DNA from 3 places in the Bacillus sp. CGMCC 1.60114 genome. Region 3 is predicted to be linked to each of the others. Evidence: riboswitches for the same ligand, from Rfam matches in the RefSeq annotation. Region 3 holds a riboswitch; each other region holds the start of a gene.

What was found. Region 3 has a riboswitch for S-adenosylmethionine ahead of ACFQZ1_RS03575 (bifunctional homocysteine S-methyltransferase/methylenetetrahydrofolate reductase). Riboswitches for the same ligand answer to the same signal wherever they lie in the genome.
Region 1: it holds a riboswitch for S-adenosylmethionine, as region 3 does, so the genes downstream of both, ACFQZ1_RS15215 (M20 family metallopeptidase) here and ACFQZ1_RS03575 (bifunctional homocysteine S-methyltransferase/methylenetetrahydrofolate reductase) in region 3, are expected to answer to the same signal.
Region 2: it holds a riboswitch for S-adenosylmethionine, as region 3 does, so the genes downstream of both, ACFQZ1_RS15320 (hypothetical protein) here and ACFQZ1_RS03575 (bifunctional homocysteine S-methyltransferase/methylenetetrahydrofolate reductase) in region 3, are expected to answer to the same signal.

What each region holds. Positions count from the first base shown of each region.
Region 1 covers NZ_JBHTHG010000107.1:28,660-38,810, forward strand. Annotated here, with positions in the region: gene ACFQZ1_RS15210 (GNAT family N-acetyltransferase) at 1-514, opposite strand, end outside; gene ACFQZ1_RS15215 (M20 family metallopeptidase) at 620-1,825, opposite strand; SAM riboswitch class I at 1,919-2,023, opposite strand; gene ACFQZ1_RS15220 (DUF3914 domain-containing protein) at 2,228-2,584, shown strand; gene ACFQZ1_RS15225 (hypothetical protein) at 3,539-3,742, shown strand; gene ACFQZ1_RS15230 (hypothetical protein) at 3,954-4,130, opposite strand; gene ACFQZ1_RS15235 (AAA domain-containing protein) at 4,448-6,769, opposite strand; gene ACFQZ1_RS15240 (GNAT family N-acetyltransferase) at 6,909-7,370, shown strand; gene ACFQZ1_RS15245 (sensor histidine kinase) at 7,600-8,979, opposite strand; gene ACFQZ1_RS15250 (response regulator transcription factor) at 8,981-9,652, opposite strand; gene ACFQZ1_RS15255 (DUF1015 domain-containing protein) at 9,750-10,151, opposite strand, start outside.
Region 2 covers NZ_JBHTHG010000107.1:48,266-58,416, forward strand. Annotated here, with positions in the region: gene ACFQZ1_RS15305 (serine hydrolase domain-containing protein) at 1-463, shown strand, start outside; gene ACFQZ1_RS15310 (group-specific protein) at 498-866, opposite strand; gene ACFQZ1_RS15315 (NAD(P)H-dependent oxidoreductase) at 863-1,438, opposite strand; gene ACFQZ1_RS15320 (hypothetical protein) at 1,731-2,030, opposite strand; SAM riboswitch class I at 2,099-2,197, opposite strand; gene ACFQZ1_RS15325 (hypothetical protein) at 2,345-2,536, shown strand; gene ACFQZ1_RS15330 (AraC family transcriptional regulator) at 2,741-3,193, opposite strand; gene ACFQZ1_RS15335 (ECF transporter S component) at 3,542-4,228, opposite strand; gene ACFQZ1_RS15340 (ABC transporter ATP-binding protein) at 4,204-5,856, opposite strand; gene ACFQZ1_RS15345 (energy-coupling factor transporter transmembrane component T) at 5,835-6,713, opposite strand; gene ACFQZ1_RS15350 (DUF4430 domain-containing protein) at 6,720-7,499, opposite strand; gene ACFQZ1_RS15355 (DUF4430 domain-containing protein) at 7,555-9,237, opposite strand; gene rraA (ribonuclease E activity regulator RraA) at 9,702-10,151, opposite strand, start outside.
Region 3 covers NZ_JBHTHG010000007.1:82,169-92,319, forward strand. Annotated here, with positions in the region: gene metH (methionine synthase) at 1-465, opposite strand, end outside; gene ACFQZ1_RS03575 (bifunctional homocysteine S-methyltransferase/methylenetetrahydrofolate reductase) at 462-2,297, opposite strand; SAM riboswitch class I at 2,370-2,480, opposite strand; SAM riboswitch class I at 2,681-2,800, shown strand; gene ACFQZ1_RS03580 (methionine biosynthesis PLP-dependent protein) at 2,875-3,987, shown strand; gene metC (cystathionine beta-lyase) at 3,984-5,147, shown strand; gene ACFQZ1_RS03590 (GNAT family N-acetyltransferase) at 5,277-5,759, opposite strand; gene ACFQZ1_RS03595 (MBL fold metallo-hydrolase) at 5,798-6,643, opposite strand; gene ACFQZ1_RS03600 (ArsR/SmtB family transcription factor) at 6,997-7,287, shown strand; gene ACFQZ1_RS03605 (class I SAM-dependent methyltransferase) at 7,446-8,561, opposite strand; gene ACFQZ1_RS03610 (MBL fold metallo-hydrolase) at 8,573-9,202, opposite strand; gene ACFQZ1_RS03615 (DUF2759 domain-containing protein) at 9,365-9,538, shown strand; gene ACFQZ1_RS03620 (ROK family glucokinase) at 9,674-10,151, opposite strand, start outside.

The DNA of each region.
Region 1 (10,151 bases), on a different contig from region 3:
TACTATACACAATAGCATCTCTCACATATCCATTTGGAAGTAGTCGTTCATTTCGAAGTATCCCTTCTTTTACTGCACCTAATCTTTCAATAGCGCGCTGTGCCTTTTCATTCCGAGCATCTGTTTTAATTTGCACACGTATCATGCCTAGCTCTTCAAATGCATATCGAAGCATCATATATTTACACTCTGTGTTTACACTTGTTCTTTGCACGCTTGGACTATACCAAGTATGTCCGAGTTCTGTTGTTTTGTGTTTCTTTGATATGTTGTATAACCGTGTCGTTCCCACAATCTCATTAGTCGTTTGATCAATCACAATAAACGGAAGGTCAACTCCCCTTTTATACTTTTCTACTGACTCTTCAACTAATCTTTCCATATCTTCCAAACAATCCATTTTTGTTATTAAATATGTCCAAATGTCTGGATGTTTTTCAATAATAGAATACAATGAACTTGAATCATTTATAGATAATAATTGCAATCTTGCCTGATCATATACAATCTCCACAGGACATTCCTCATTTCTTTCTGTCTCAACTATATAATAATACTAATTTTGTTAATTTTCAAAATAATAATCCTCAGACATTTTTCGTCTGAGGATACCTTTTCTTTATTCTCCTTGCTTTTTCCCATTCTCAAACTCTTGTTTAATGTTTTCTAACAATGTTTCCTCCGTAATTAAATGATAAGCAGTTAGTGCTAACGCCTTTGCTCCAATGATTAATGCTTCATCTCCTCTTGCAGAGCGTGCTGCTTCTCGAAATGCATCTGTATGTGCAACTAAATCGTCACGTCCAATTTTAATGTAAGGATGAATTGTCGGAATGACTTGGCTAACATTTCCTGCATCGGTAGAACCAATGCCTACCCGTTCATCACGATGAACCCCTTCTCCTAAGCTTTCTAGTTCTTCGGCAACTATCGCATTAAAAGATTGATTAATTACTAAATTATCAATCTCATTTTGAAATTGTTCAATCTTTACTGTTGTACCAGTGGCAAGAGCTGCCCCCTGTGCAATATTACGTATCTTTTCTGTAATTTCGGTGCAGCGTTTTCTCGTTTTTGCTCGAATAAAGAAACGAGCTGATGCATAATCCGGGATAATATTGGGCGCTTTTCCTCCATCTGTAATAATCCCATGAATACGCACGTCTGTAGGTAATTGTTGACGAAGTGCATTAATACTATTAAACAATTGAATAACAGCATCTAATGCATTAATTCCTGCTTCTGGAGATGCAGCAGCATGAGCTGGCTTGCCGTAAAAATGAAAATCTAGTGGATCCAATGCAAGGGATGGACTAGTTGTTGCTGTTTTACCGCTTGGATGAATCATAAGAGCTGCATCAATTTCTTTAAATAAACCTGCTTTTACATAGCTTCCTTTTGCACTTCCATTTGGTCCTCCTTCTTCTGCTGGTGTACCAAACACAACAACTTCTCCGCCAATCTCTTCAATAACTTCTGACAATGCAATTGCAGCTGCTGTACTAATTACCCCAATTAAATTATGTCCGCAAGCATGACCTAGGCCTGGAAGTGCATCATATTCTGCTAAAAAAGCGATTGAAGGTCCTTTTTTTCCAGAACTTTTTCTTGCAATAAAACCAGTTTCATGTCCAGCGATATGATGCTGAAGCTGAAAACCAGCACTTCCTAGCAATAAACTAAGCGTTTTTGATGCAAAGAACTCCTGATTCCCTATCTCTGGATTATCATGAATAGCATGACTCGTTTTCACATAAATCTCTTTTTTCTCCTCAATACTTTGTACAATTTTATTCCGATGTGTAGTAATTTGTAAAACTCCCATTTTTCATTCCCCTTTCAATATGTTAAATAAAAAAACCTCTTTCTAAAAGATAGAAAGAGGCCTTAAAGTATACACAATAAATCTATGCCATCTTTCTTATCTTTCAAGCCTTGCACTTGCTGGAATTGGCACAGTATTCATAATGAATCCGCTGCCGAGGCTTCAAAGGGCCAGTCCCTCCACCTCTCATGATAAGAAATTATTAGTATTCATATTGGATTATATTGAATTTTCTTAATTCTAATTTTATTACAAATAAAACAGTTAATGCAAGAAATTTTTTAATACTTGATATTTTTTTGAAATACGATAAATAATCAAGGATATATATCAGCGACATTTTATTCAAAAAAATTAAAATTATTTTATTTTTATATATAATTATTAAAGGAAGGTGTAAAAATGAGAATTGGACTGACTATAAATACAATGTATCAACCTGAAAAAACAAATCATTCAACCGTTGTGGAAAATGATAAAAATAATCTCTCTACTAATAAAGTTAAAGACAACAAACAAGATGATTTTATTAAATTTGATATTCGATTATCTGATAAAGAAACAAAAAAACCTAACCATAAGTTTACTGAAGTAGATTTATGGAAGATGTTAAAAGACAAAGGTGTGCCATCATGGATTATTTTAGAGATTCTAAAAAAATTCCATTTAGAAAAAGACAAGGAACCTAATAATGCTACAATCAACTCTTCTAATACATCTGAATCTGTAAATGAAACTAGATTAAATGAAGTAATATAACTTAAACGCTATCTTAAATATATGGGTTTAAGTTACATCATTTAGAATGACAAAAGGAATCCTTATGGGTTCCTTTTCTCTATGCATCAATCTCATCTTGTGTGATTCCTATATAAAGTTTCGTCACTTCCTGGGAAGCATAATTAAAGATTGTCATTTGATACACCACATCTTTTGTCCTCTTATCTTCGTTTGTTTCACAGTCGCAAGTCCATCGATTCGTCAACTTCCTCAGCTGTATGTACACAATATAGCAATAACAATCCATATATGGTGAAGTATGTTAGCCATGCCATACGATCACTCCTTATCATTTACTATCTCTTCAGTTAATTCATATGTACTATTAGTTTAACTATCATGTTTAAATGAAGATATTCATTTTCCTTACATATGCCTTACAATGTTGTAATGCCCAATCATATCCAAATGTCCATTTTGCTATATTCACGTTTACTATATAATTTTTACAAAACAAAAAAGAAGAGCGCCAGTTTCCGCAAGCACTCTTCTTTGGGATTTGGATTACGATATTCCTTTTAACGAAAGTTAAGAGGTACAAGCAGTATATGCTTGTCCTTTTCGAAATGTGAAAGATAGCTGCATCTACCTATTCCACCACCAATGAACTCACATCTCGTATAAGCTCAACAAGAAGCATAAGCTTGGAGTGCTTTTAACTCCTTCCCCCTCATCAGCATCCTGCGTAAACAAGTGCATGATGAGCTATTTCTGTACGGAAACCGCGGGTACATCATTGATAAGGGATAGATGCTTCTCCCAGGACTTGCTTGCCCTAAGAAAAGCTTAATATCGATTCTGTTTTGAAAAATCCCCGAAAATGTCCCCAAAAATATCCCCCATTTTGTCCCTGTTTCTGTGGAGGTATTTAGATAAACCAATTATCATTGTATTATAAAGATAAAAAAATAATTAATAGAAGGGTAACAAAACATGTCACTAAATTTCGAACCGTTTCATCCAATTATAAACAACATGGCTATGAAACTTGCAATTATATTATTTGTCCCACTATTTATAAGATTACTTGTTAAAATCATCCTTATGAAAGTGATAAATGAAGCAATTGCTGGTAGAATAGCGGCAATTGTTATGTTGTTTTGTATGTATCAGACATTTAAATTAGTAGTAGGATAGAATGACATTTGTTCCATACGATATGCTTCTCCTCCTGTATAACATTTCTCCATCTGCACATACTACAAACAGGCTACCCTATGTACTTGCATCTTGTAGGCCTACTTTCCCTCTCCAAGGGTGAGCAGTTAGCTTTTGCTAGCTGCTCTTATTCTGTTTTCACCACATCCGTACCATTTAAAAATTCTATTAATGATGCTCTACAACTTTCTCATATTTCAACATTGCTAGTTGCAATCATGCCATCATAATCATTCATACCGTTCATTCTGCGTTGAATTGCTACCACGATGCTTTTCACACGTTCTCTAAACTTAATTTCAAATGTGACCTTACACATTTTTTTAGGATTAATAGGTGCTTTGCATCTATCACAGCATTTAGCCATCCCCTTCCCAATTGGACGCATTTACCAATATTATTTCTATAAAATTCATGTTATGGTAATTTAGTCTAGTAAATCGTTACTTGACAAAATACCTTTAGAAGCCCCGTTGATAAGCGGGGTTTCCTTGACATTAAGGGGATATTCTCATGTTATGCCTGGTATGCAAGAAGATGCAGTAAAAACATTCGCAAAAAGCATATTTGGATAAGCAAGATTGCCAAATGTTTGCAAATATAAATAAAAAGGCTAAAAAACCTTATAAATACAAAGTTTTTAGCCTTCATTATGTTTTATTACATATAAAAGTCAAGAAAATTCTATATTTTTATATCTAAAAACCCTTTTAGTACTCCAATTGTTTGTGGAGCTTGTAGTCTCACTGTAATATATGGAAATTCCGGACTACCATCAAATATCATATGAGACGTTAAAGGGGCACCTACCCACATTATTTCATCATCAATGATAACAAATGGCATTACTTTGTTTTGGTGACGTGCTTGTACGTTTTTTATTGGAATTGCACCTTCTGTATATATGATAACAGATGCTTCTGCACGTACTAACGCTTGCCAAATCCTCTTATCCATACGGCTTGAATTCGGTATTGATACAATAATTTTCTTTTTTGCTGAAATAATATCTTTTAATAATATTTTCGTTTCTTCAGCGTTTGTTTGTACAAACCAGCGCAATCTCTTTGTGATTTTCCGCTCTAGAAACGTTCTTGATGTTGTACGATCATATACATTTCCTTGCTTTTGTATGTGCTGTGTTAAATGAGATAAAGCTTGTTTTCGCGAAAGGTTTTGCTTCATATATTGACAATCTGATAACTGAATAAACTTCCCTTTTGCTCTTGTTACTGCAACATTAACAAGTCGATGGTTTTTTTGATCAAAAAACAGCACACCTGGGCGTTCTTGCGGATAACTATCAACTGTATCGAATAAAATCATATCACGTTCAGATCCTTGAAATTTATGAACGGTCGCTGCTAGCACAGGTGTATTTTTGAACTTTGTTTTTTGAAGAAATTCCCGGATACATGTTGATAAAAAACGGGCCTGAGCACGATATGGTGTAACGATACCAATTGACGGTATCCCATCCATCAAACCAATTAACATAAGTTGCATCGCTAATAGACCTGAAAAAATATTATAACGTGAGCTAGAGGCAACATCTTTTAATGAATAAGCTCCGATATTACTTGTATCTAGTAAAACTGCTGCCTCCCTCATGAAAGGCTGTAAGTTTGCAATATCGTTACGAGATGTGACTGATGAATGGTCGAACACTTCATTTTTATAAATAAATTCATTTGTAAAACTTGAAATATGCGGATGCATACGACGCTGCTCTTGTAGCATATATAAATTCGGGTGCTTTTTTTGCTCATTTACCGCTTCTACTATACCCGCATGATAAAACATATCTTCTTTTAACCATTTATTCACAAGTTCATGATTTGATAAAGCAATTGGTGGCAATTGTAGAAAGTCTCCGCAAACGACAATCCGTTTTCCTAAAGAAGCTGCTAATGCAATTTGCGGAACATACGCCATACTTACTTCATCCACGACTACAAGGTCAAACGTTCTTTCGTAAACAAGCGAATCGATTGCACATTTCGATAATGTCGCCCCAATGACTTTTGCATTTTCAATATACTCTTTTTCAACTTCTTTCACTTTTGCTTTTTGCTTTCGAAGTTCCCCTTCTATTTCCTGCATTCTTTTCTTTTCAGAAGAAGTTGCTTTGTAAGAAAGGATTTTTTGTCTTAATTCTTGTCTTAATTCTTCTAGATACAGCCGTTCTTCTTCCCATTCTGTATTTGTTGATTCAACTAATCGCGTGGTAAGTAACGTTTCATGATCGCGAATTTGTTCATTTTGACTAAAACCATAGCGAATAACATCTCCTGGTACCCATTTTTCTTTTTTCTCAATTTGCTTTGTTACTTCGCTCATTAATACATCAACTGCTGCATTACTATGAGCTAATACAAGAACAGATTTTCCACTTTGATAATGAGCTGCAATAATTCGTGATAAATTGTATGATTTTCCTGTTCCTGGCGGTCCCCAAATGTACGTTGTTGCATTATAAAAAGCGCGATATGCAAGTTCATTTTTCACTTTTTTCATTTTTACAATATGCTTTGGCTCACTATCACCCTGTAGTAACCGTTTTACGCGTTGACGTCTTTGTTTATCTTTTCTTACCTCTTTTAAACGCTCTTGCAACTGTTCTAATAGTTGCCACGGTTCACTATATAACGCCGCTTCTTGTATATGTTGCTGCATATAACAATTGAGTTTTACTTCTATGTCTAGTCCTTGAACAGATAATACTTCTCCAGTTGCTTCCTCACCGTCAAATTCAATTCGAATTGGAGTTCCATCCGGTAAACTTACTTCAGAAATAAGCTGGAATACATATACACTACTTTCATAGTCTGTATATAAAAAACGTCCATTTATAATTGATAGTTTATTTCCACCAATTGTTTTCCAATGTTTAATTTCATATGCTAACGCTTGATGCCACTCTTTCATCGTCTCTGTTAATGAAGGAGTTTGCGTAGATGTAATCGTAATCATGTTTATGTCTCCTTCCTCTACCTTAAAAAACATACTTTCTCACTATACCACAAATCATAGCTTATCCCTATTGCTGTTTCATTAGCAGCTTTATCTCGTAACTTTAAATAAGATATAATAAAAAGAACTACTAGAAATCCTCAAAATCTATCTTAATAAAAAAGGTGATATTATGAGAATTAGTGAAACAAATAATTATGAAATAATTGCAAAACTAAATGAACCTGTACAAAACTTACATGCATCATTATATCCTGAACATTTTCACCCTTATCGCTACGATGCTGTAAAAGACTTTTTTCAAAATATGATTGATAGTCCTAGTTTTATTTTTTTACTGTTAGAAGAGTCTAATCAATCTGTTGGATATGCATGGTTAGAGCTTAAGAGTTATCCAGGCAATGCTTTCAAAAAAACATATACATCTATATACATACATCAAATTAGTGTCCTAGAAACCTATAGAAATAAAGGCTATGGCACACAATTACTAGATTACATTTACAAAATTGCAAAAAACAAAAACATAAACATGATAGAACTTGATTATTGGCTGGCTAATACTACTGCTAAACAATTTTACGCAAAAAATGGATTTGAATTATATCGTGAATTCGTTTATAAAAAAATATGATATTAGGATTTCTTATATCCTCTGTATCTAGAACTAACAATACATAATATTTTTATCCAAATACCCTTATCAAAATTCATTATTTTCATTACACGTGGATATATACAAAAATAAAAAAGGAGCACAATTTGCTCCTTTTTTTATTGTTAACTAAGTGTATATGCTAATTGGTACACTAGTTATTATTTATATCTTCAAATCGAAATCATTACATAGCTTGCAGAATCTTTTACGCTTTTGGAAGCTGAATTGTAAACGTGGTACCTTCTCCTTTTATACTATGCACAGTAATAGTGCCTTCATGAAGATCAACAATTTTTTTCACAATCGAAAGGCCTAACCCACTTCCTTCAATTGTTCTATTTCGCGCTTCATCAGCTTTGTAGAACCGCTCAAAAATCTTTTCTATCTCCTCTTCACTCATACCTAGCCCTGTGTCAGAGATAGTAAAATGCAATTCCGTTTCTTTCTCTTCCCCGTAAAACGAAATGGTCCCGCCACTTTCTGTGAATTTAATGCTATTCGTCAATAAATTTGTCCACACTTGATGGAGCAAATTTTCATCTCCATACACTTGTATACTTGGAACATCCAATTCAATCGCGACATCTTTTTCACGCCATTGCCACTCTAACATAAAAATAACATCTCTTATTTGCTTTCCCGCATCAAACATTTTCTTATCTAAAACTTGTTCTTCTTTATCTAGGGATGCAAGCGTTAATAATTGTTTACACAAACTAGACATACGTCTACTTTCAGATTCAATAATTTTCAAATAACGCTTACGTTCTAATTCACTCATATCATTTGTTTGTAACGTCTTCGAAAACCCTTGAATTGACGCAAGAGGTGATTGAAATTCATGCGAAACGTTTGAAACAAACTCTTGCCGCATTCGATCTAAATCCTTTAAACTTTTTGCCATTTTACGAAAGCTGACAGCCAGTGTTCCAATTTCATCTTTTCGATATTCCGGCAGGGCTATTTCATACTCTCCATTTGCAATTTTCTTCGTTGCACCCGTAAAAAGTTGAATAGGACGTACAATAAACCGAGCTGCAATTGCAATACAAATAATACTTAATCCAACAGTTAAGCATATTAATACAGCAAAGAAAATGCGCATTTCTCCAAATTGCTGTTGAATATCAGGACGAATAAAAAGCGCATAATTTTTCCCATCATGTTGAATCGGAATCCCAATACTATTTAAAAGCTCATTATCAAAAAAACCTGTTATAAATAACCGTGCAGGGTATGTTGAAATACCATTGTATGTGTGTCCTTTTAATACATTATCTATTGTTTCTTCACTCACATTAATTTTTCGAAATGCATTCCCATATCGCTTTCCTTGTTTTTGATCATTTACAACATAAATTTCAAAACCAAGCTTAGAAATAGATTGTAAATACTCCTCTCGACTTTTTTCATCGGACTTTTCATATAAATGTTTAACTTCTTGAGCATATTTTAAAATCTTTTCACTGTTATATGGTTTCAAATAAATATGATAATACACATTCGATAATAAAAAACCAATCATACTACTAGCTAACATAATAACGATAGAAATCATAACAAATCGTGAATATAATGATCGCATTTTATTTCAACTCCAATTTATATCCAAGACCACGCACCGTCTTAATTTGAAAATCATCTGTTCGTTTAGAAAAGCGATCCCGCAAGCGCTTAATATGTACATCTACTGTGCGTTCATCTCCCGCAAAATCAACTCCCCATACAAGTTCAATCAATTCTTCTCGAGAAAAAATTCGTCCTGGATAACTGGCAAGCTGCGATAATAATTCAAATTCTTTTAGTGGTAATAAAATAGTTTGTTCTTGACAACGTACTTCATAGCTTTTCCGATCGATTGTCGTTCCATGTAATTGAATAATATCTGCATTTAACATTTGATAACGCCGTAACAATGCTTTCATTCGAAATAATACTTCCGCAGGTTCAAACGGTTTGACAATATAATCATCCGTTCCAACAGAAAAGCCCTTTTCCTTATCTATTAACTGATCTTTTGCCGTTAACATAATAACTGGTATATCATAATATTTTCTAATTTCTTCACAAAGTGTGTAACCATCCATATGCGGCATCATAATATCAACAATCGCCAAATGAATTGTTTCTTTCTCTAATATAGACTGTGCTACTTTTCCATCTTCAGCCTCCCACACTGTATAGCCTTCTTTTTGAAGGTGATAACGGAGAAGTTCTCTTATATGTAAATCATCATCAGCTAACAAAATATGTATCATATATCTCAAACCCTTTCCTTCAGCTCAGTACGACTATACATTATAAGATAGGTGTAAAATTTGCAAGAAAAAAAGAGAAAGCAATCTGCCTCCTCTTCTATTCTAACGAATGAATAAATAAACCACTGCGAAGCTTCGGTTCAAACCACGTTGATTTTGGCGGCATAACTTCTCCCGCATCCGCAATATCCAGTAAATCTTCCATTGTTGTTGGATACATAGAAAAAGCAACAGTCCACCCTTCCTCATCAACCATTCTTTCTAGCTCTTTCAGTCCGCGTATTCCTCCTACAAAATCAATTCTGTCATTTGTACGAGGATCATCAATATTTAAAATCGCATGTAACAACTGTTCTTGTAAAATGGATACATCTAATCTTTTTACAACATCATATACATCAAACATATTTGCTTTTGCAGTCAACTTATACCATACCTTATCCAAATACATCCCAAATGTATGACGCTCTTCTGGTTTATATGGTGCTACTTTTGCTTT
Region 2 (10,151 bases), on a different contig from region 3:
CCTCGCAGAACTTGTAAGTGAACGTTTTTGGTCACAAATTGGAGCAGAAGAGAATGCTTATTATGTTGTTGATGATACAGAAGTGGAACAAGCCAGTGCAGGATTAAATGCGACCGCTCGAGACATGGCAAGGTTCGGAAAAATGATTTTGGACAATGGAGTATATGATGGAAAACAAATTATTTCTTCTTCTATCATCGAAGAAATTAAGCATGTAAAAAAATATGAACTTCCAGTTCGAGATGGTGAAGAATATTCTTACCATAATCAATGGTGGATCCCACACAACGTAAATGGTGCATTCGAAGTACTTGGCAGTTATGGACAACGCTTATATATCGATCCAACTACAAATATGGTTATCGTTCACTTTTCATCAAATGCTAATCATAATCGAGAGATACAATCCCTATATGGAGATATGTATTTACAAATTGCGAAGTACTTACAGAAAAAATTTTAGAATTAGGCTTATTTTTATTACGAAAAGAACTGTCTTATGGCAGTTCTTTCTCTATAATCTTAATTACATTTTTCCATTGTTCTTCTGAAAAACATAAAGGTTTTAACTGAAATACCATCGAACACACATCTTCTATATAGCGGACATTTATTCGTAAAAATTCCCATCTGAGCATCTTAGGTATATACAAATCTGCAACCTGTTTATTTTGTTCTACTAAAATGTCTACTTCTCTCTCACAAATGCCCCTTATAAGATAATCTACCCGCACTTCTTGTTTGACTTTAGAAAATTGTTGGCTATACTCCTTTAACCTAAATAAACAAGAAAGATAAGAATAAAACAAATCATCTTCTCTTTTACATATACTCATAATTTTATAAATTCGTTCCCTATTCTTCATAATCTTGTTGCCTTCTCATATATCTTTTGCAGCCATTTCTCTCTTTTTTCTTGTTTACTGTTTTTTACAGATTGAAATACAGAACGCCTTATATTGCGTATCCCACAAAAGTACAATATTCCTTTCTTCATCACAATCCATTCCGCTGATCGGTATAAAAGAGCAGCGTACCATAAAGGAGAATCTAGCGTATAAATTACCCATGCTTGTTTTCCTGTAAGTAATCCTTTAGGCATTATCCCTTCATATTTGTAAGCAAAGCCTGAAACAAATACTCGGTCAATAAATCCCTTTAATATCGCCGGCATACTCCACCACCAAACTGGATAAATAAGAATGAAGTGATCTGCCTCTGTTACAAGTTTCCTATATTTCTCCGTTTCTTCCTCATGCACTAAATCTCTTCTCTTTTTTGTCTCATTAAAGGTTAGAACAGGATTAAATTGTTCCTTATACAAATCAAGAACAGTTACAGAGTGATTTGTTTTTTGCAATTCTTGTTCCACATATTTCAAAATAGCAGCGTTGAAACTAGACGGGTTTGGATGCGCGTATACAATCAATATGTTCATTGTAAGCAACACCTTTCCTTTAATTTCCTTTTGACTTTTAATGGATTCACATGCTATTCTAATACATGTCAGAGGGCAAGCCCCTTTGACAAAAACAATGACACCTATTCGGCAATGGTGTCTTTTTTATTTGTTAGCCGAGAACGCCCATCTTTCGGGGCACATTTAATTTTTGAACACTACACACTCAGCACCATTTCCTTGTAAAAAGACTGCATAGTACAGTCTTTTTATCTACATACCTCAAAAATAAGAGAATTTTCAAATAAATTATAACATAAAAAAAGAGAGATCAGCTCCCTCTTTTCTCTTTTACTATGTAGTAAATCCCCTTATCATCTATATATTGATGCGGCTCTGCTAAAGTAATTTTCCCATCCAGTTTTAACTCATCAAGTAACCGTAATAAATAAAATTGCTGAAGCATCTTTTTCGCAAATTTCCCTTTATGTTCAGAAGCAATATACTCTTGAATATCCAATAACGTAATCGGCGCTTCTTGTTCTTCCATATATTCGTAAATTGCACTTCGCAATGTAATATATTTCTCGATTGTCACAGCTATGTCCACTCCTTTCTTCTCGTTGTCCATCTTTCATTATCGGTTTTTTTGCAATAAAAAAACCTCTTCGATAAGAAGAAGCGGAACATATCTCTTCCTTCTTATCTTTCAGAACAAAACTGTTCTGCTGGAATTAGCACCTGCATTGCGGTTGCTGGGTTTCATCGGGCCAGTCCCTCCACCTCTCTGGATAAGAAAATATTCACTTTATCTCTTACTATAATCAATATAACTAAAAAAGTCAATTCTCATAAGAATTGTAAGGATTTATTTTTTTAGAAAACTATTATATTTTACTTCTCCTTGCTCATACTACAAATGTATAGACCAAAGGAGGTGCAATCATGAAAAAAAATGCACGCGGTCATGTTCAAGATTCTTGCCAAGCTTTACATGAAGCAAAAAACTGTTTACAAAACGCCTTGCAAACAGTAGAGAAATCAGATAATCGTCAACGTGTTGAACAATCTTTACAAGCTGTTCAACATGCGCTGCAACAATGCGATAGTACAGCGGAAATTTTATCTCAGGAATGACATAAAGTAAAACTTCCATCAGTGGTGATTTTTCTTCCTCTACCACTGATGGTATGAATTAAATTCTAATGCCTAAATAGTTAATTAGAAATGCATTTTGCTTACAAATAAAGTCTGTTAAAGAATATTGTTAATATATGATACCTGTCCAAATTCTTGGTATAGCCATTATAAGCTCGAACGAGTAAAAATGTACTAATTAAATTATAATGGTTTTACAGGTACACATATTTCGCAATTATCATTGTTAATCATATCAACAGTATATCTTTCTAAAATCGGTTTGTTGTCAATTTGATATCCACTGTTTTGTAAAGCTGGAAAAATTTCAATCCATGCTTTTTGAATATCTTCCGCTGTATGTTTGATTTTACAAACAACATATTTTCCACCAGTAAGTTCACTTTCGCAAATTGAATCATCTATTTGATAATCCTTTGAAATGACAATACAAGCATCATATCTACAGTTTTCTGGAAGTGTTGTTTCAGGGTTATCTTGTGGGATTCCGAGTATTATTGCCGATTTAATAAGATTTTTCTCCTTAGCCCATTTTTTTAACTTTTCCATTGCTTGAATGTTGGAAGAGCCATATGGACCAACTTGTCGCACATATGCAATGCGATATTTTGGAAGAGTTTCGACTTTAATATTCATAGTCTCTTTTTCCTTTCTCTATTAATATTTATTACATTTCGAATACTATCACGCTTTAAAAATATAATCATTTGTTTTTTTAAAATTTACAATTTTCTTGTTAAACAAATGTGGACATATGTTTAACAAGAAGAGGAAACCCATAAGGATTGAGTTTCCTTTAATTTTATTGAATTATCAGCATTAAAATTTAACAGAGCCTATAAATAAAAAAGACACCTCGTACATCATGTAAGAAGTGTCTCAAAAGGCAAACGAATATGTAAGTCGCGATCCTACTGTATATATTTATGTCTTAGAAGAAGAACTTATTCCCTACTTACTTGAGAAAAAATAGGTTACATTTCCTCATTCCAATATACCGTACTTCTTCTTAAAGCGTGCCAATATTTTAATCCAAGATGTGCTAAACACCCAAAGAAAAAATACATTGGAAAGTGCATGTGCAAGATCAAAATAAAAACTTGTAATATATGCCTTTATAAAAGTATCCCATGTTAGTTCTTTCAAAAAGCCAATAAGAAACCATAAATTCATAGTCCAATTAAAAGCAAATCCTGCTATAAATCCAAAGAGAGCTCTTCCCCATAATGTTTTCATCATCCACGTATGTCGCAGTAGTCCTGCTGAAAAACCCATCATACCCCAGCAAAACATTTGCCACGGGGTCCAAGGTCCTTGTCCCAAGAATATATTGGAAACTAATGCAGCTGTTGCACCGATAAGAAAACCCGTCTCACTACCAAATACAATTGCTGATACAATAATAACAAACGAAGTTGGTTGTACACTTGGAATGATAGAAAATGGAACGCGACTAATCGCAGCGATTGCCGCTAGGACAGCTACAAGTACAATTTCACGCGAAACAAAAGCTTTTTTCTCAAAACGCATATAAAACGGCAGCATAATCACAATTAAAAAGAAGAGACCGCACCATATATAATATTGATCCGTCACAAAAGACGTAAATAAAAGTGTAATAATCAACACTAAAAAAACGACTACAACTATACCAGCATATCTTTTGGACACGCCTCAAACACATCCTCCCATGTTAAAGCATACGGCAGTTGTTTACGAATAAAACGATTAACAGATGTTGTATAAAAAAAGTTCTCACTAAAAAAGTGTGCCGGTGTGTCTTCCATAATAATTTTCCCATCAAATAACATGATACAGTTATCCACATATTTTGCTGCAAATTCAATATCATGCGTTGCCATCACAATCGTTGTTCCTTCTCTTTGTAATTGCTGAAACAACTCTCCAAGCTCTTCTTTCTTTCCTGGATCTAGTCCCTTTGTCGGTTCATCTAATAATAGTAGATTCGGCTTTGATAATAGCACTGTACAAAGAGCAATTAATTGCTGTTCTCCGCCGCTACAATCATGCGGATGGCGATTACGAATATGCATGATTGAAAACTTCCGAAGCATTTCTTCTACTTTTTCATTCGCTTCTCTTTTATATAATTCTTGCGCACGGCTAAAAAGCTCGTCCCAAACAGTATCATGTGTAAAATGGTAGTAAGGGTGCTGCGATACATAACCGATTTTTTTAAAGCGCTCTTTTACTTCTGTTTTATGGATCAACTTACCTTCCCAGATTACTTTTCCTCTGCGACATTTTTGCAGACCTGCTAAAAGCGTTAATAACGTTGATTTCCCAGTACCATTTTTCCCAACAAGCGCTGTCCATTGTCCCTGTTTAACCGTCAGCATCAAATCCCGCAAAATGAACGCTCCATGTTTTTCATATTGAAATGAAACATGTTTTGCCTGTAGTAGTACATCCCTTTTTTCTATATGCTGCGATGGTCTGTCATACGAAAACTCATTTAAAATAGGATGTAGTTGTTTCTGTGCATCACGCACTGTAAATGGAATGTGTTCAGCCTTCCATTCTAAAAATAAACGTGGAATTTGCGGAATATATGGGCGAAACTCTTCTACTTTCCACATTTCTAGAATTACTTCACTTGGATTTCCATCATAAACAATTGTACCTTCATCCATAAAAACTATACGATCAGCCAGAGGAACCACTTCATCTAGACGATGTTCACTCATAATAATTGTAATTCCTAATTCTTCATGAATTCGTTTCAATAGTCCTAAAAAATCTTTTGCTGCAATTGGATCTAGCTGTGCTGTTGGTTCATCTAATAGCAACAATTTAGGTTGTAAAACGAGTACCGCAGCTAAATTAACAAGCTGCTTTTGCCCTCCAGATAACGTATGTACAGATTGATGCAACATATCTTGAAAACCTAAAAAACTAATTAATTCAGCAATTCTTTTTTGAATGATAGTTGTTTCATAACCGACATTCTCAAGGGAAAATGCAAGTTCTTGAATAACTGTATCCATCACAAGCTGATTCTCTGGGTTTTGAAATACCATACCGATTTCTTGAGCCGATAATAAATCTGGTATAGTATGTAAAAATTCCCCATTATAATATATACTGCCTTCCCTTATTCCAATCGGGAGAAGTTCTTTTTTTAAGTGTTTTAATAACGTCGTCTTACCGCAACCAGAACGTCCTGCTAACACGACAAATTCTCCATGAGAAACAGATAAAGACACATTACATAGGGCTGTAGACTCCTCGTCTATATATGTAAACGACAAATCTTTTATTTCTGCATGCGCCACCATAACCACTCCCTTCCTTCTACTACAATTGGTAGACTAATATACATAAGAAATAGAATAAAGAAAATTAGATTATTTTGTTGCAAAAGGAGTGAGTCTACTTTTGGATAAATTAGTAAAACACCATATCCCATACTTATTCCGAAAAGGCAACATACAAATAAAATCACTAACAAAGTAAGGACAAACCAATCTCTATGTTCCATACGGTATCGAATATATGTACTTCGTTTTGTCACTCCAAATCCGCGTGCTTGCATAGAATCAGCAGTTTGCAGGGCCTCTTCCAATGAACAAACTAAAAACACTTGCAAAAGCTTCATGCCGTTCTGTGCCCTTTCTTTCAGGGAACCCGCATCCACTTGAACTCCTTTTGTCTTTTGCACAAGTGTAATATGAGTGAGACGTCTCATAAATAAAGGTACGAAACGAACTGTAATCATTGTAAGCAATGCTACTTTCGGAGAAATACGGGAAAATAAATATAAAAACTTATGACTCGATATCATTCCATTATAAGAAGTAAACGCAAACATAATACCAACCAACGATAAGGCCATTGTGCATCCATATGTTACAGCTTCTAATGTAATTGGATTATAACCAATATAAAATAAAATCGTACTGCCTCGATGTGTTAATAACGGATTAGCTATCGTAATAATAAAAGCGAAAAAAAGTGTACTAGGCAACATTTTTCTCAATTTTTCTCCATTACCTTGCATAATATTTAATATAAGGATCATACAAATTGCACCAATTAAAAAAACAGGGTGAAGACATACCATACATAGTATAATCACCCCTACATAATACAGAAAATTGACAAGTGGATGCATAGAAGAAAACGCTAGTTTCATTGATCTTTACCGATTTTCTTTCCTATAATCTAACGTATAAAACCATTCAATTTTGTCCCCTTGTTTCACTTCATATCTACCTGCACCCATATTAGAAACAACACCATTTACACTATATTTCCAACCACTTCCGCTACCTTTATCTTTCTCATATAAATTATTAATCCCTTGAACATATACACCATTCCCTGAACCAGTATATTCCATTTGAATTCCCTTTTGCTTCATTGTACGAGCTAATACTTTAAAAACAGTATCTCCCTCTTGAAGTTCTACTTCCGTTCCCCCTAAGATCGTACTTTGATCATCACGTACGGATATCGTAACCGTCTTTACCTCTGGTTTTGGTTTTGGTTCCGGTTTTGGTTCCGGTTTTGGCTCTGGAGCAGGTTGTACAGATGAAGGTGTACCTTCAGAACGGCCCTGTGCAGACTGTTGGTTTTCAGCTGGTTGTTGTACATTTTCCTGCTTCGTTGTTTCTTTCGGCTCATTTACAACTTTGGATTTTTCTTGGGATTGTGCTTTTTGCTCTTGATTTTGTGATTGTTCTGCGTTTTGTTTTTGCTCTTGATTCTGTTCGATAGATTTTGAATCTACAGCTTTTTCTTCTTGTGATTTCTGTTCTTGTTTCTGTTCTTCTGAAGATTGCTGTTCCTGTTTCTTTTCAACTTTTTGCTCTGTTTGTTTTGCGGCTGTCTTTTTATCTGTCTTTACCTCATTTTGACTACACCCAGCGATAAGACTAAATGAGAAAACAAACAACACAAGCCATTTCAACATTTTCATCATTTCTCACACCTTTCGTAATAAAATTAGGAGCAAATATTTGCTCCTAATTTTGTCAAGCTGCTTTTCTTCTCCATAATACATATGCAGCGCCAATGCACAGTACACCAAATGCAGCTGGCATAGCAGTATTTACCCTAGACATACCTGTTTCTGGTAAACTATGTTTTTCTACTTTCGCTTCCTTTTCTTCACCTTGATCTTCTGCAGCTACAATTGACTGATTATCCACTTGGTTTTCAGGTTCCTTTGTTACAGATTGTTCATCACCAGTTGGTTGTTTCGGCTCTTCCGTTGCGTTATCCCCTTCATTGGTTGGTGTTGAAGGTTTTGTCCAATCGAAAATAGAACCTTTTCCATTTAAATAGTTCTTATACTGAACAAGCGCTAACATCGCTTGCTCAGTTGCCATACTATCTTCTTCAGTATCAGTTGGTAACCATTTAAATCCACCATTCTCTAATTGATAAGATAGTAAATTTTGAACCGCATTATGATTATTTTTTGTATATGTAGTACTTGTTGGATCTATGCCAGCTGCTGCAAATCCAAGAACTACTTCCGCTACACTGTTGGCATTTTCTACACCACCCGATGTAAATCCACCTTTACCTGTCTGTGTACTCGCTAAATGTTGCTTCGCTTTATCTAATGCTTGCTTTACTTCCACTTGATCTTGATATGGTGCTAACGCTGGGAAAACCATGCCAGTTACATCCACATCACTTGGTTCCTCTAATTTCCCCATATACGCCCAGCCGCCATCTGTATGCTGTGATTTTAAAATTGCGCTTACTAATGTATCGCGGTTCCATTTCGCGTCAGCTGGCACATCATATTTTTTTGTATCTAATGCAAGTAAACTAAAAGTATATCCTGTAATAGAATCTATTTTCTCAGAGTTATATAATTTTGAAATTAAGTTTTGACTAGCAATATTTGTTGGGTCGCCTTCTACCGCTGAAACTGCTAAAATTGTACGTGCTAACTCAGTGGAAGAAAAGCTGTTTTCCTTCTCTTTAATACGATCTGCTAATGATTGTAAATAGTTTGATTTCATCTCTTTGGAAACTTCTTGACCTGATTGAGCTAAACCAATCACTACCCAGTCACTATCTACACCATCTTTTATCATCTTTTGTGCAGTTTTTACAATTGCTTCATCAACTTGCTTTGTTAGATCACCCTTTGTAGGTTCTTGCGGTTTTGTTGTATCAGGTTTGTCTGTACCTGGTTTTTCTGTGCCTGGTTTTTCTGTGCCTGGTTTTTCTGTATCAGGTTGTTTCTTACAGGTACCAAGTTCATCTAACACTTGCTGCAAAGTTTGTTGACTCATATTGTTCCAGTCTGAAACAAAACGATAAGCCACAACATCTCCAGCTTCTAGCTTATAGCTATCTGCCCCAACCATAGGTGATTTGTTATTCACTTCATAAGACCAACCGCTCTTTTCACCAGCCATTAATCCATCTATACCTTTTACGTATACACCATAATTCGTGTTTTCTGCAGTTATTTTACTGCCCATTTCTTTTTGCAATAAACTATAGGCCGTGTCCCCATCTTGAATTGTAACTTCTTTTGGACATAGCATAATTCCTTTTTGTGAATCCCCAACAATTGCTAATGTTACTGTTTTACCTTCAGCAAAGACAATATGTACGGTATTTGCAAATGACGAGAAAACTAATGCAATCGTCATGAATGACATGAATAACCATTTTTTCATGTTTTCCATACTATTTATTCCTCCCCTTTCCTAAAAATCTCATAAAAAAATACCCACAAAGGGCGCGCATAAACTCTCTTCAAACAAGGGTTCACTAGATGCACAGCACCTCTATTTCAGTAGGTTGTTGCATTTGCATAGGTTAGGTACCCAGCTTATGAAACAATAACTTTTTGCATCCTTCGATGAAAAATGTAAAAAGTCTTCTCATTTACAGTAGCGAAATAACATAGAAATTCCGCCAAAATCCCTCTTTTTACATAGTGAAATACTATGGCCCTATATAATTCACAATATTACAAAATTCTGTACTATTTTACTATTTTTATATTTTTTTGTCTATCATTTCTCATATTTGCTTTTTAAGAATACTAATATTCTTGTAACTCTCTTTTTAAAGCCTTATATTGATGTACATTTGTATCTGAAAATATTTCTATCATTATTTACATTCAAATTTCCTTTTCTTCACATCATGACTCATGATGAATCGCTTTTTTACATACAATCACACCATCTTCATCAACATAGACATAATCTCCTGGAATCCAAGAAACTCCCCCAAAGGAAACAGGAATATTCGTCTCTCCTTTCCCTTCTTTCACACTACGCTTTGGCATCGTTGCAATCGCTAAAATACCAAGTTCCGTTTTAGTAAGTTCTACACAATCACGAACACAGCCATATATAATAATCCCTGCTAAATTTCGTTCCTTTGCAATATTAGCTAAATTATCACCAAGTAGTGCACAATTTGTTGAGCCTTCTCCGTCTACAACTAATACTGTACCCTCAGGCAACGTTTCTAGCGCTTGTTTTACAAGTACATTATCATCTTTTACTTTCACTGTTGCAATTTTTCCGTGAAACTGCTTTTTCTTTCCGTATGATTGAAACAGAGGCTTACATACTTGCACTTCAGT
Region 3 (10,151 bases):
AAGTAACAAATCTACATCACCACGCAGTAACCCGCGCGCCTGTCTTGTATATGCCTCAATAAGCTCTTCAAACGTCACCCCACCCGTAACACTAATCGCTTTTGTCGTTGGGCCCATTGCGCCTGCCACATATACTTCTTTGCCGCTCTCTATTACAGCTTGTTTCGCTAATTGAGCTGCCTTTTCATTTAACTCCTCATCTAAGTGAGAGAGAGTATAATCACTTAGTACAATGTTCGTTGCACCAAATGTATTTGTTTCAATAATATCTGCTCCTGCTTCGATATACTCTTTATGAATATGTAAAATAACATCTGGGCGTGTTTTTACTAAATATTCATTACAGCCTTCATATTCTTCTCCGCCAAAATCTGCAGCCGAAAGGTCTTCTTGTTGAATCATCGTCCCCATCGCACCATCTAAAATTAAAATTTCTTGCTGCAATCTTTCCTCGATTGGTCTCATACATTCATTCCTTCTTTCTGCTCTTTCTTCGCTTGAATATACTTAACAAGTGCTTCTGTCACTTCGTACTTTAAAAATGGTGTAATTAAATAAATACCATTAAATAATTCCATCGCAACATCAATTAACTCTTGAGATATACGAATTCCTTCTGCCACTGCTTCTTCTGATGTTCTATGCCCGTCCATACGCCTTCTCACTTCTTCTGGAAGAATTATACCCGGCACTTCAAAATGTAGAAAATCTGCATTTCGTTTACTTACAAGTGGCATAATACCAATAAAAATTGGCTGTTCGATATGCTTCGTTGCTTCATATACTTTTCGAATGACTGCCGCATCATAAATAGGCTGCGTTAAAAAATACTCAGCACCAGCTGTAATTTTTTTCTCCATTCGTTTTACAGCTGCTTCTATATGTCTTACATTCGGATTAAAAGCTCCGCCGACTGAAAAATGGGTAGCTACTCCAATTGTTTTCCCTAAAATAGAGCGCCCATTGTTCATTTCTTTAATCATTTTAATGAGCTCTACAGAGGAAAGATCATATACAGATGTTGCACCCGGAAAATCACCAACGCGGGCTGGATCTCCTGTTAATGCCAATACTTCCTCCATACCGAGCGCTGCTAATCCAAGTAAATGGGACTGCAGCCCGATCACATTATGATCACGGCACGTTAAATGAGTCAATACAGGAATATCATGTTTTGTTAATAACGCACCCATTGCCATATTTGATACACGAGGTGATGCTAAGGAGTTATCTGCTAACGTAATCGCATCTGCTCCCGCACGCTTCAACGCTTTTGCTCCTTCAAAAAACCTTTGTGTATCCAATGTTTTTGGCGGATCAAGTTCAACAATCACTGTTGTTTTTTTCCTCGCTTTTTCTGCTAATGTAATTCGATCCACTGTATTTACACGCTTCGTTTCTATTACTTCTGCACACTTTACAACTTCTTTAACTGTTACAGGACTCTTATTTTCAAGTGCTCGCTTCATCGCTTCGATATGGGCAGGGGTTGTACCGCAGCAACCACCAAGTAACCTAACTCCTTGCTTAATAAATTCCGGCGCCATCTCTTCAAAATAAGCAGGGCTTCCTTCATATACATAACGACCTTCTACATATTTTGGAAGACCGGCATTTGGATACGCAGATAAATAGCCATATTCAGGAATTGCAATCGTTTTAAAAGATTCAATCATATGAAGCGGTCCTAACTGACAATTTAATCCAACCACATTTGCACCGTACTCTATAAGACGCTTCAATACATCATCTACGTTATTTCCATTTTGAGTTGTACCAGCTGAGTGAAGAGCAAGCTGTGCAATAAGAGGAATATTTGTTTGCTTTCGTAATACTTTCACTGCATGAAGCAATTCAAATTCATCATAAAAGGTTTCTAATAATAGCCCATCAACATTTTCTTCTAGCAGGGCATTTGCTTGCTCTAAAAGCATAAATTCTCGTTCCATATCATTCGTTGTAACTGCTCCAATGTGTTTCATCCCACCAATTGTTCCAACAATTGCATTCTTTTCTGTCGCTGCTGCTTTTGCATGCCTTACAGCGGCACGATTAATTTTCCTTACGCGATCCTCTAATCCATACATGCGAAGTTTTCCTTCATTTGCTCCGTATGTATTTGTTTGAATGACATCTGCCCCAGCTGCAACATATTGTTTATGAATTGAAATAATCCGCTCCGGCTCAGATAAATTCAATTCTTCAAAGCAGCTTTGTAAACCATGAGAGTGCAACAATGTTCCCATTGCCCCGTCTCCAATGACAATTCCTCTTTGCAATAAATCTAGTAATTTCACATATCTCCCTCTCTTCCTTTCAATATAAAAACCCCCTCTTCTCAATGAAGAGGGGGACAGCATTTCATCCTCCTCTTATCATTCAGAACAATTTGTTCTGCAGGTCTTAGCACCGTCTCAAACATGTTGTTTGAAGGTTGCCGGGTTTCACAGGGCCTTTCCCTCCACCACTCTTGATAAGAGTTTCATTCTATTGTGAATGCCAAAGTAAACATCATCCGTTCACTCATTAACAATCTTTGTTAATTTTTTCATTAATTTAGCATGTTGAAATAATAAAGTCAACGAAAATAAAGAAAAATAAAATTATTCAAAATATAGTTGCGTTTCTTTCTGAATTTGTTGTAAAGTAAAAAACATAATAAAAAACTTTATATTTTACTTTCTTATCGAGAGAGGTCGAGGGACTGGCCCATTGACGCCTCAGCAACCATTAACAAATTTTTTATTTGTTAATAAGGTGCTAATTCCAGCAAATTCAGAACTGATTTGACAGATAAGAAGAAGACTATATTCGTCACATATGAGCCTTCTTCTTAGAAGGCTTTTTTATTTTGTATTAGGGAGGAATTCTATTATGTCTACAATTGAAACGAAGCTTGCCCAAATTGGAAATCGCAGTGAAACAACAACAGGAACAGTAAATCCCCCCGTTTACTTCTCCACTGCGTATCGTCACGAAGGAATTGGAAAGTCAACAGGGTTTGATTATTCCCGAACTGGAAACCCAACACGTCTTCTATTAGAGCGTGCAATCGCTGACTTAGAACAAGGCGAACAAGGCTATGCCTGTAGCTCAGGAATGGCGGCTGTTCTTCTTGTCCTTTCACTATTCCGGTCTGGTGACGAACTTATTGTATCTGAAGATTTATATGGCGGAACATATCGTTTATTTACAGAGCACGAACAAAAATGGGATGTTCGATGTAGATACGTAGATACACAGCATATACAAGAAATTGAAAAAGCAATTTCACCAAGGACAAAAGCAATTTTCATAGAAACACCAACAAATCCACTTATGCAAGTAACGGACATCGCAGCAGTTGCTACCATTGCAAAACGTCACAATTTACTTCTTATTGTTGATAACACATTCTACACACCATATTTACAACAGCCATTAACAAAAGGTGCTGATATTGTCCTGCATAGTGCTACAAAATATTTAGGTGGTCATAACGATGTATTAAGCGGACTTGTCGTTGCTAAAGGGGCAAAGTTATGCGAGGAACTCGCTCACTATCATAATGCATCTGGAGCTGTGTTAAGCCCATTTGATTCTTGGCTTTTAATACGCGGTATGAAAACATTAGCACTGCGTATGAAGCAGCATGAAGAAAACGCAAAAGCAATTGTTGCTTACTTACAGGGAGAAGAAACAATAACCGATGTTTTTTATCCAGGAAAAGGTGGGATGATCTCTTTTAAACTGCGAGAGGAAACGTGGATTGATCCATTCTTACAATCTCTTTCTCTTATTACGTTCGCAGAAAGTTTGGGCGGCGTAGAAAGCTTCATTACATACCCAGCAACACAAACGCATGCCGATATACCAGAAAAGATTCGCACTGCCCGCGGTGTTTGTAATCGTCTGCTCCGCTTCTCTGTAGGAATTGAGAATCAAGATGATTTAATTCAAGACTTACAGCAAGCACTCAAACAAGTAAAAGAAGGAGTGAGAATATGAGTTATTCCCTAGATACGCTTTTACTTCATAATCGTTTTAAACATGACAAACAAACAGGTGCTGTAAATGTTCCTGTTTATAATACATCTACATTTCATCAGTTTGATGTAGATGCATTTGGAAAATATGATTATAGTCGTTCGGGAAATCCAACGCGCGAAGCTCTTGAGGAAATGATTGCTTTACTAGAAGGTGGGAGCAAAGGGTTTGCCTTCTCATCTGGCATGGCTGCTATTTCAACAACTTTTCTTCTTTTATCACAAGGAGATCATGTCCTTATTTCTGAAGACGTATATGGAGGTACGTATCGAATTGTAACTGAAGTTCTCTCTCGTTACGGCGTTTCCTACACATTCGTTGACATGACAAATTTAGAAGAAGTAGAACGAAATATTCAGCCGAATACAAAAGTTTTTTATGTTGAGACACCATCAAATCCATTATTAAAAGTTACAGATATTAGAGCCGTTTGTGAGCTTGCAAAATCTGTTGGAGCGCTCACTTTTGTTGATAATACATTTTTAACACCGTTATTTCAAAAACCATTAGCTCTTGGGGCTGATATCGTTCTCCATAGTGCAACAAAATTTATTGCCGGTCATAGCGATGTTACCGCAGGGTTGGCAGTAGCAAAAGATGAAGAACTTGCAAAAAAAATTGGTTTTTTACAAAATTCTTTTGGTGCCATATTAGGACCGCAAGATTGTTCCCTCGTCCTTCGCGGCTTAAAAACATTAAGCGTTCGCTTAGAGCACTCTTCACGAAGCACTGAAAAAATCGCCTTTTATTTACAAAGACATCCAAAAATTAAAGATATCTATTATCCTGGATTACCGTCTCACGCCGGATATGAAACGCAGAACACTCAGGCAAAGTCAGCAGGAGCTGTCCTTTCCTTTACATTAGAATCTGAACATGCATTACGACAATTTCTAGCACATATTCAGCTTCCTGTATTTGCAGTTAGTTTAGGAGCAGTTGAATCGATTCTTTCGTATCCAGCCAAAATGTCACACGCTGCCATGCCACAAGAAGAACGTGAAAAACGAGGGATTTCAAATGCACTACTGCGTTTATCGGTTGGATTAGAAAACGTAGACGATTTAATTGCGGACTTTGAGCATGCACTTACGTATGTAGAAGAGGTCGTTATCTCTTAAAAAAGGTTAAATCTGGTCATGCATAGAAGCGATTTATAGGTAGAAAATAATTATAGACTCAAAACAAACACTTTCCGTTAGGAGAAATAAGAGAGCTAGATGAAGAAAATTCATCTAGCTTTAAATCTATTAAACGGATAATTTCATTAAAATTTGAGTTTCTTTAAACCCTAATCTTTTATATAATTCTTTCGCCGTATTCGATGCAAATACATTTAAACCTATTTCTTCATAACCCTTTAATTTTAATTCCTCAATTCCGTGCTGGATAAGCATCTTAGATAGTCCTTTTCCACGATATTCAGGTAAGACAAATATATCATAAATAAATCCATGGATTGCATCTGTAGAGTAATCTCTATTTTGACCAAGAAGAATCCATCCTTGTATTTGATCCTCTTCTTTGGCTACTAGATAATATCCCCCTTTTTCCAGTATAGCGGTAAACATTGCATATACCTTTTCTTCCGGAGGGTTAACTGTATTACCAGTACTTTCATATACCCCAGCTGCAGAATGCTTTAAAATAACGCTCACATCTTGATTATTAGCTTTTAGAATTGGAAGTGACATCATATTTTCTCTCCCATCACCAGTAAAATAAGTTTCCATAGAGATTTCCTTTTGATGTACCCATGTATTTTGCACCTCTACACATCGATTTTCATCGTATCGTAAGCAAATGTTATATTCATACCTTCTGTTCGCAATTCAGCTTCGATTTCTTTCAGTTCATCATATCCAAGGTTATCTACTTCTTCAATGTGCGTAATAATTGTATGTTTTGCTTGTAATTGCTTCGCTACTTCTAGTGTATCTTCAAGCGTCGCCTCGCGTATGCGTTCAATAAAAGTGCGATCTCTTATTTGCTCTTTCGTCCTCCAATCAAACTCGACGATTCCCATCGGCAAAATAGCTACATCTAAATTACCAATTAGATGAGCAGGTGGTTCCCATCTATATAATTCATCCATTGCAATCAATACTCGCTTTTCTTTTTCTTCTAATAAAAATGCATACACGTATTGTTCATGTAAACGAAACGGAGTAACTTTCACATTATTTTTTATGAAAGATTGTCCATCACGTAACACAATTAAATCAATCCATCCTTGCTGCTGCATAAATTGCAGATGATCCCATGATCCTAAAAATTGTTTCATATCTTCTGCTACTTGCTCTGGTACATACACAGTAGTAGCGCAAGATTTATTCGTTTCAAACGCCATCGTTTCCCAAATTCTCCTGCCCATCGTATGATCAGGATGCCAATGTGAGTAAATCCCAGCCTCTACTTTTGAAATGTTAGATCGCTCTAATTGCAATCGTATTTCCTCTGGTGTATCAATTAATAAATGAAGATCGTGAATAAAAACACTTGGACCCATTCTGCTATATGGTAAACCCTTTTCTCTAGCCTCTTTACTTACTTTTCTACAGCTACCTGGTCTTGGAGTTGGCGTAGCACCACCAGTTCCTAAAAATTCCATTCTCATGACTATCCCCTCTTTCATCCGTACTAATTTCTAGATTGATATATACGATTCCTTTTCTAATTATTCTAAAAATTTTATTTTATATTGTTGAAAGAAAAATAAAATATGGTAAAATTATGATATAAATGGAATTTTTTTTATTTAAGAACGAAAATATCTCTTATTTCAATTTACAAACTTTGATTTATCTCGTTGGAAAAACGTCCAAAATTATCTAATTTATTTACACCATGTTCTCTTTTCTTACAATTTCTTTACTTTAGAGCATTTTTTTTGCAACAACTGTTTTCTTTGCTTTAAAATTTTGTAATGTATATTATGGTATAACAGCACGCATGGAGGTGGAAAAGAATATGTTAGAAACCTTTCAAAAGGAATTAGAATTGTATGAAAACAATGCAGAATTATTGAAGGTACTTGCTCATCCAGTTCGTTTATGTATTGTAAAAGGATTGATTGAACGAGGACCAAGTAACGTTTCTACAATGTATACAGGTTTAAACATGCCCCAATCTACAATTTCTCAACATTTAGCAAAATTAAAAAGCGCTAAAATTGTTTCAAGTGAAAGAAAAGGGCTAGAAATTTACTACAAAGTAGAAAATGAAACGATTATTCAATTAGTTCGCGTATTACTAGGTTAAGGGTATTCAAATAAAAATAGGACGTATTGTATATTTTTGATCTCATATCTTTAATATAAATATATATCATGAGGGAAAATATAAAAATACTACATAATCCTAAACAAAACGTCGTATTAACCTACAAAACAAGCGCAGAGTTTTACTCTGCGCTTGTTTTATGAAAAAATATGTAGATAACGCTCTAGGTTTAAACACGGAATCCCTTTTTGCTGAATGACAACTTCAAAAGCATCTCCCATGCCACCTTGTAAAATCATTGAACGAATCGCTCGGTTTTTCTTTTGTTTATCAGAAAACGGATTACGATCTTGGTGATTTACAAGCTGTTCTAAAATACCTGCAGCTAGTAAAAATTCCCTTTGTTTCGTATGCCATACTGTTTGCAATCCATTCTCTTTTCCAACCGTCTTCAATACATCCCAATGAATATGAGTTGTTATATCCATCTCTCCTGGAAATTGAAGAGGATCCCGAATCATTTGATGCCTATAATAGCTTCGCATGCTTCCCTCACGATGAGCTGGATGCGCCCATTCTTCATTCGTATAACCATAATCTATCGTTATAAGCAATCCTTCCTGCAGCCAACTTGCCAGCTGTTTAACATAATCATTCATTTGTAACGGTACTTCAAATCGTTGTCCTTCATACAGTGAAATTTGATGTCTTTGCAAATACTTTATAATATTGTTACTATCCAACGGTCGCAATACTTCAACAAGTCTACCTTCACTGTTATACTTTACACGTACTTCATATAACATTCTTTCTCGTTTCTCTATCACTTCTACAGGAAACGCATCAAACAACTCATTTGAAAAAACAATTCCTGTAAAGGAAGCTCCTAGCTCCTCATAGGATGCATATTGCGAAACATTTGAAAAAGAAATAAGTTGTTGTTTCTGTAACTCTCTATGAAACGGACTCACCTCTATAATTGAGTATTGCATATTTTCAAACGTATCAGGAGATATCGTTTGCCACTCTTGTAACATGTCATACGCAAATCTTCCCGTTCCCCCACCAATTTCACATATATGCGGTGAAACAACTCCTGATTTCACAAGCTGAATAAAAAAACGAGCAAATGTTTTTGCATAAACAGAAGACACATTACTACTTGTAAAAAAATCTCCTTGCCTTCCGATTTTTTCACGTTCTTTCATATAATAGCCATTGTTTACGTCATATAATGCAAGGCTCATATATGTACTATAAGAAATAGACTGGTCTATTTCTTTTTTCATTGCTTGTTTTAGAACGTGTTCCATTCTCGTACCCCTTATTGTAAAAATGGATTATTTTCTTTTTCAAAACCAATTGTTGTTTCTGGGCCATGTCCACATAACACTTTTGTATCATCCGGCAGTACAAATAACTTCTCTTCAATACTCATGATTAATTCTTGGAAACTGCCTCCTGGTAAATCCGTACGACCAATGCTCATTTGAAATAAAACATCTCCGGAGAATACAGCATTTGCTTCTTTGCAATAGTACGAAATACTTCCTGGTGAATGACCTGGTGTTTCATACATATCAAATGAAAACGAACCAATTGTTAATACTCCTTCTTCCTCGATGATGTGGTCCGCAGGTTTTGCCGTAATACTACGATTCATCATAAAAATTTGCGAGCCATTACAAGTAGCATCTTCTAGCCAATCCGCTTCCTCTTGATGAACATAAACCGGAATTTGAAAAGCAGTACGTACTTCATCTACCGCACCAATGTGATCGAAATGTGCGTGTGTTAACAAAATAGCCAATGGCTTTAACTGTTGTTGTTTTACATAATTTACAAGCTTTTCCCCTTCACTACCTGGATCAAAAATAATACATTCTTTTTGATCATTACTTAAAATATACGCATTTGTTTGAAGTGGGCCTAACGGCATTTGAATCCAATTCACTCTTAATCTCCTCCAGTCATTACATTCATTTTCATCATACAACATTTTCTTCTCATAAGAAAAGAAACGATACCTCGACAACAATATAGAAAACATGTACAATAAAAATGAAAAAATATTACAAAAACTCAGACAAAAATGAGAGAGTAGAGGGGGATATGTATGGGTCTTGTTATTATTTTTGCGTTAGTCACTCTGGTAGGTGTATACTCTTCTCTTAAAACGTTGCGAGATAAGAACCTTCTTGCTGGAGGTTTTTCCGTTGCAACTGCACTTGTTTTCGGTTGGTTTACAGTCATGACCTTTATAAACAATGGCTATCCACCAACACATTAAGCGTCTTGTCTAAACTCTCTACATACATCATGGTTTCTAGCATATGCAAAAAGGAAGGGATCTCCCTTCCTTTTTCTTATCATGCACGTAAAAGATGATTCATTTCTTAGTCTTCGACGCGTATAAAGATTCACCTTATTTTGCTTCATAAATATATTTTTTCACAAGCCACGCACCGCCGATTACTCCAGCATCATTCCCAAGCGTCGCAATTGCTAGTTTTGTACTTTTAACAGCACGTGAAAATGCATATCTTTCAAAGTAACGTTGAATTGGTTGCAGCAATGCATCACCTGCTTTTGATACACCACCACCAATAACAATTTTTTCTGGATTTAATGTACTAGAAAGGTTTGCTACCGCTAGCCCTAAATAAGAAGCTACTTTGTCTACTATTTTTGCTGCTAATGCATCACCTTGTGCAAGTGCATCAAATACATTTTTCGATGTAATGCTTCCTTCTTGTTCTAGCATCGAACGTAGTACACTTGCTTCATCTGTTTCCTGCATTTTTTGCATCGCAACGCGTACAATACCAGTTGCTGAAGAAACTGTTTCTAAGCATCCTGATTTCCCGCAATTACAAGCAAAGCCATTTTCTGTTACAACTGTA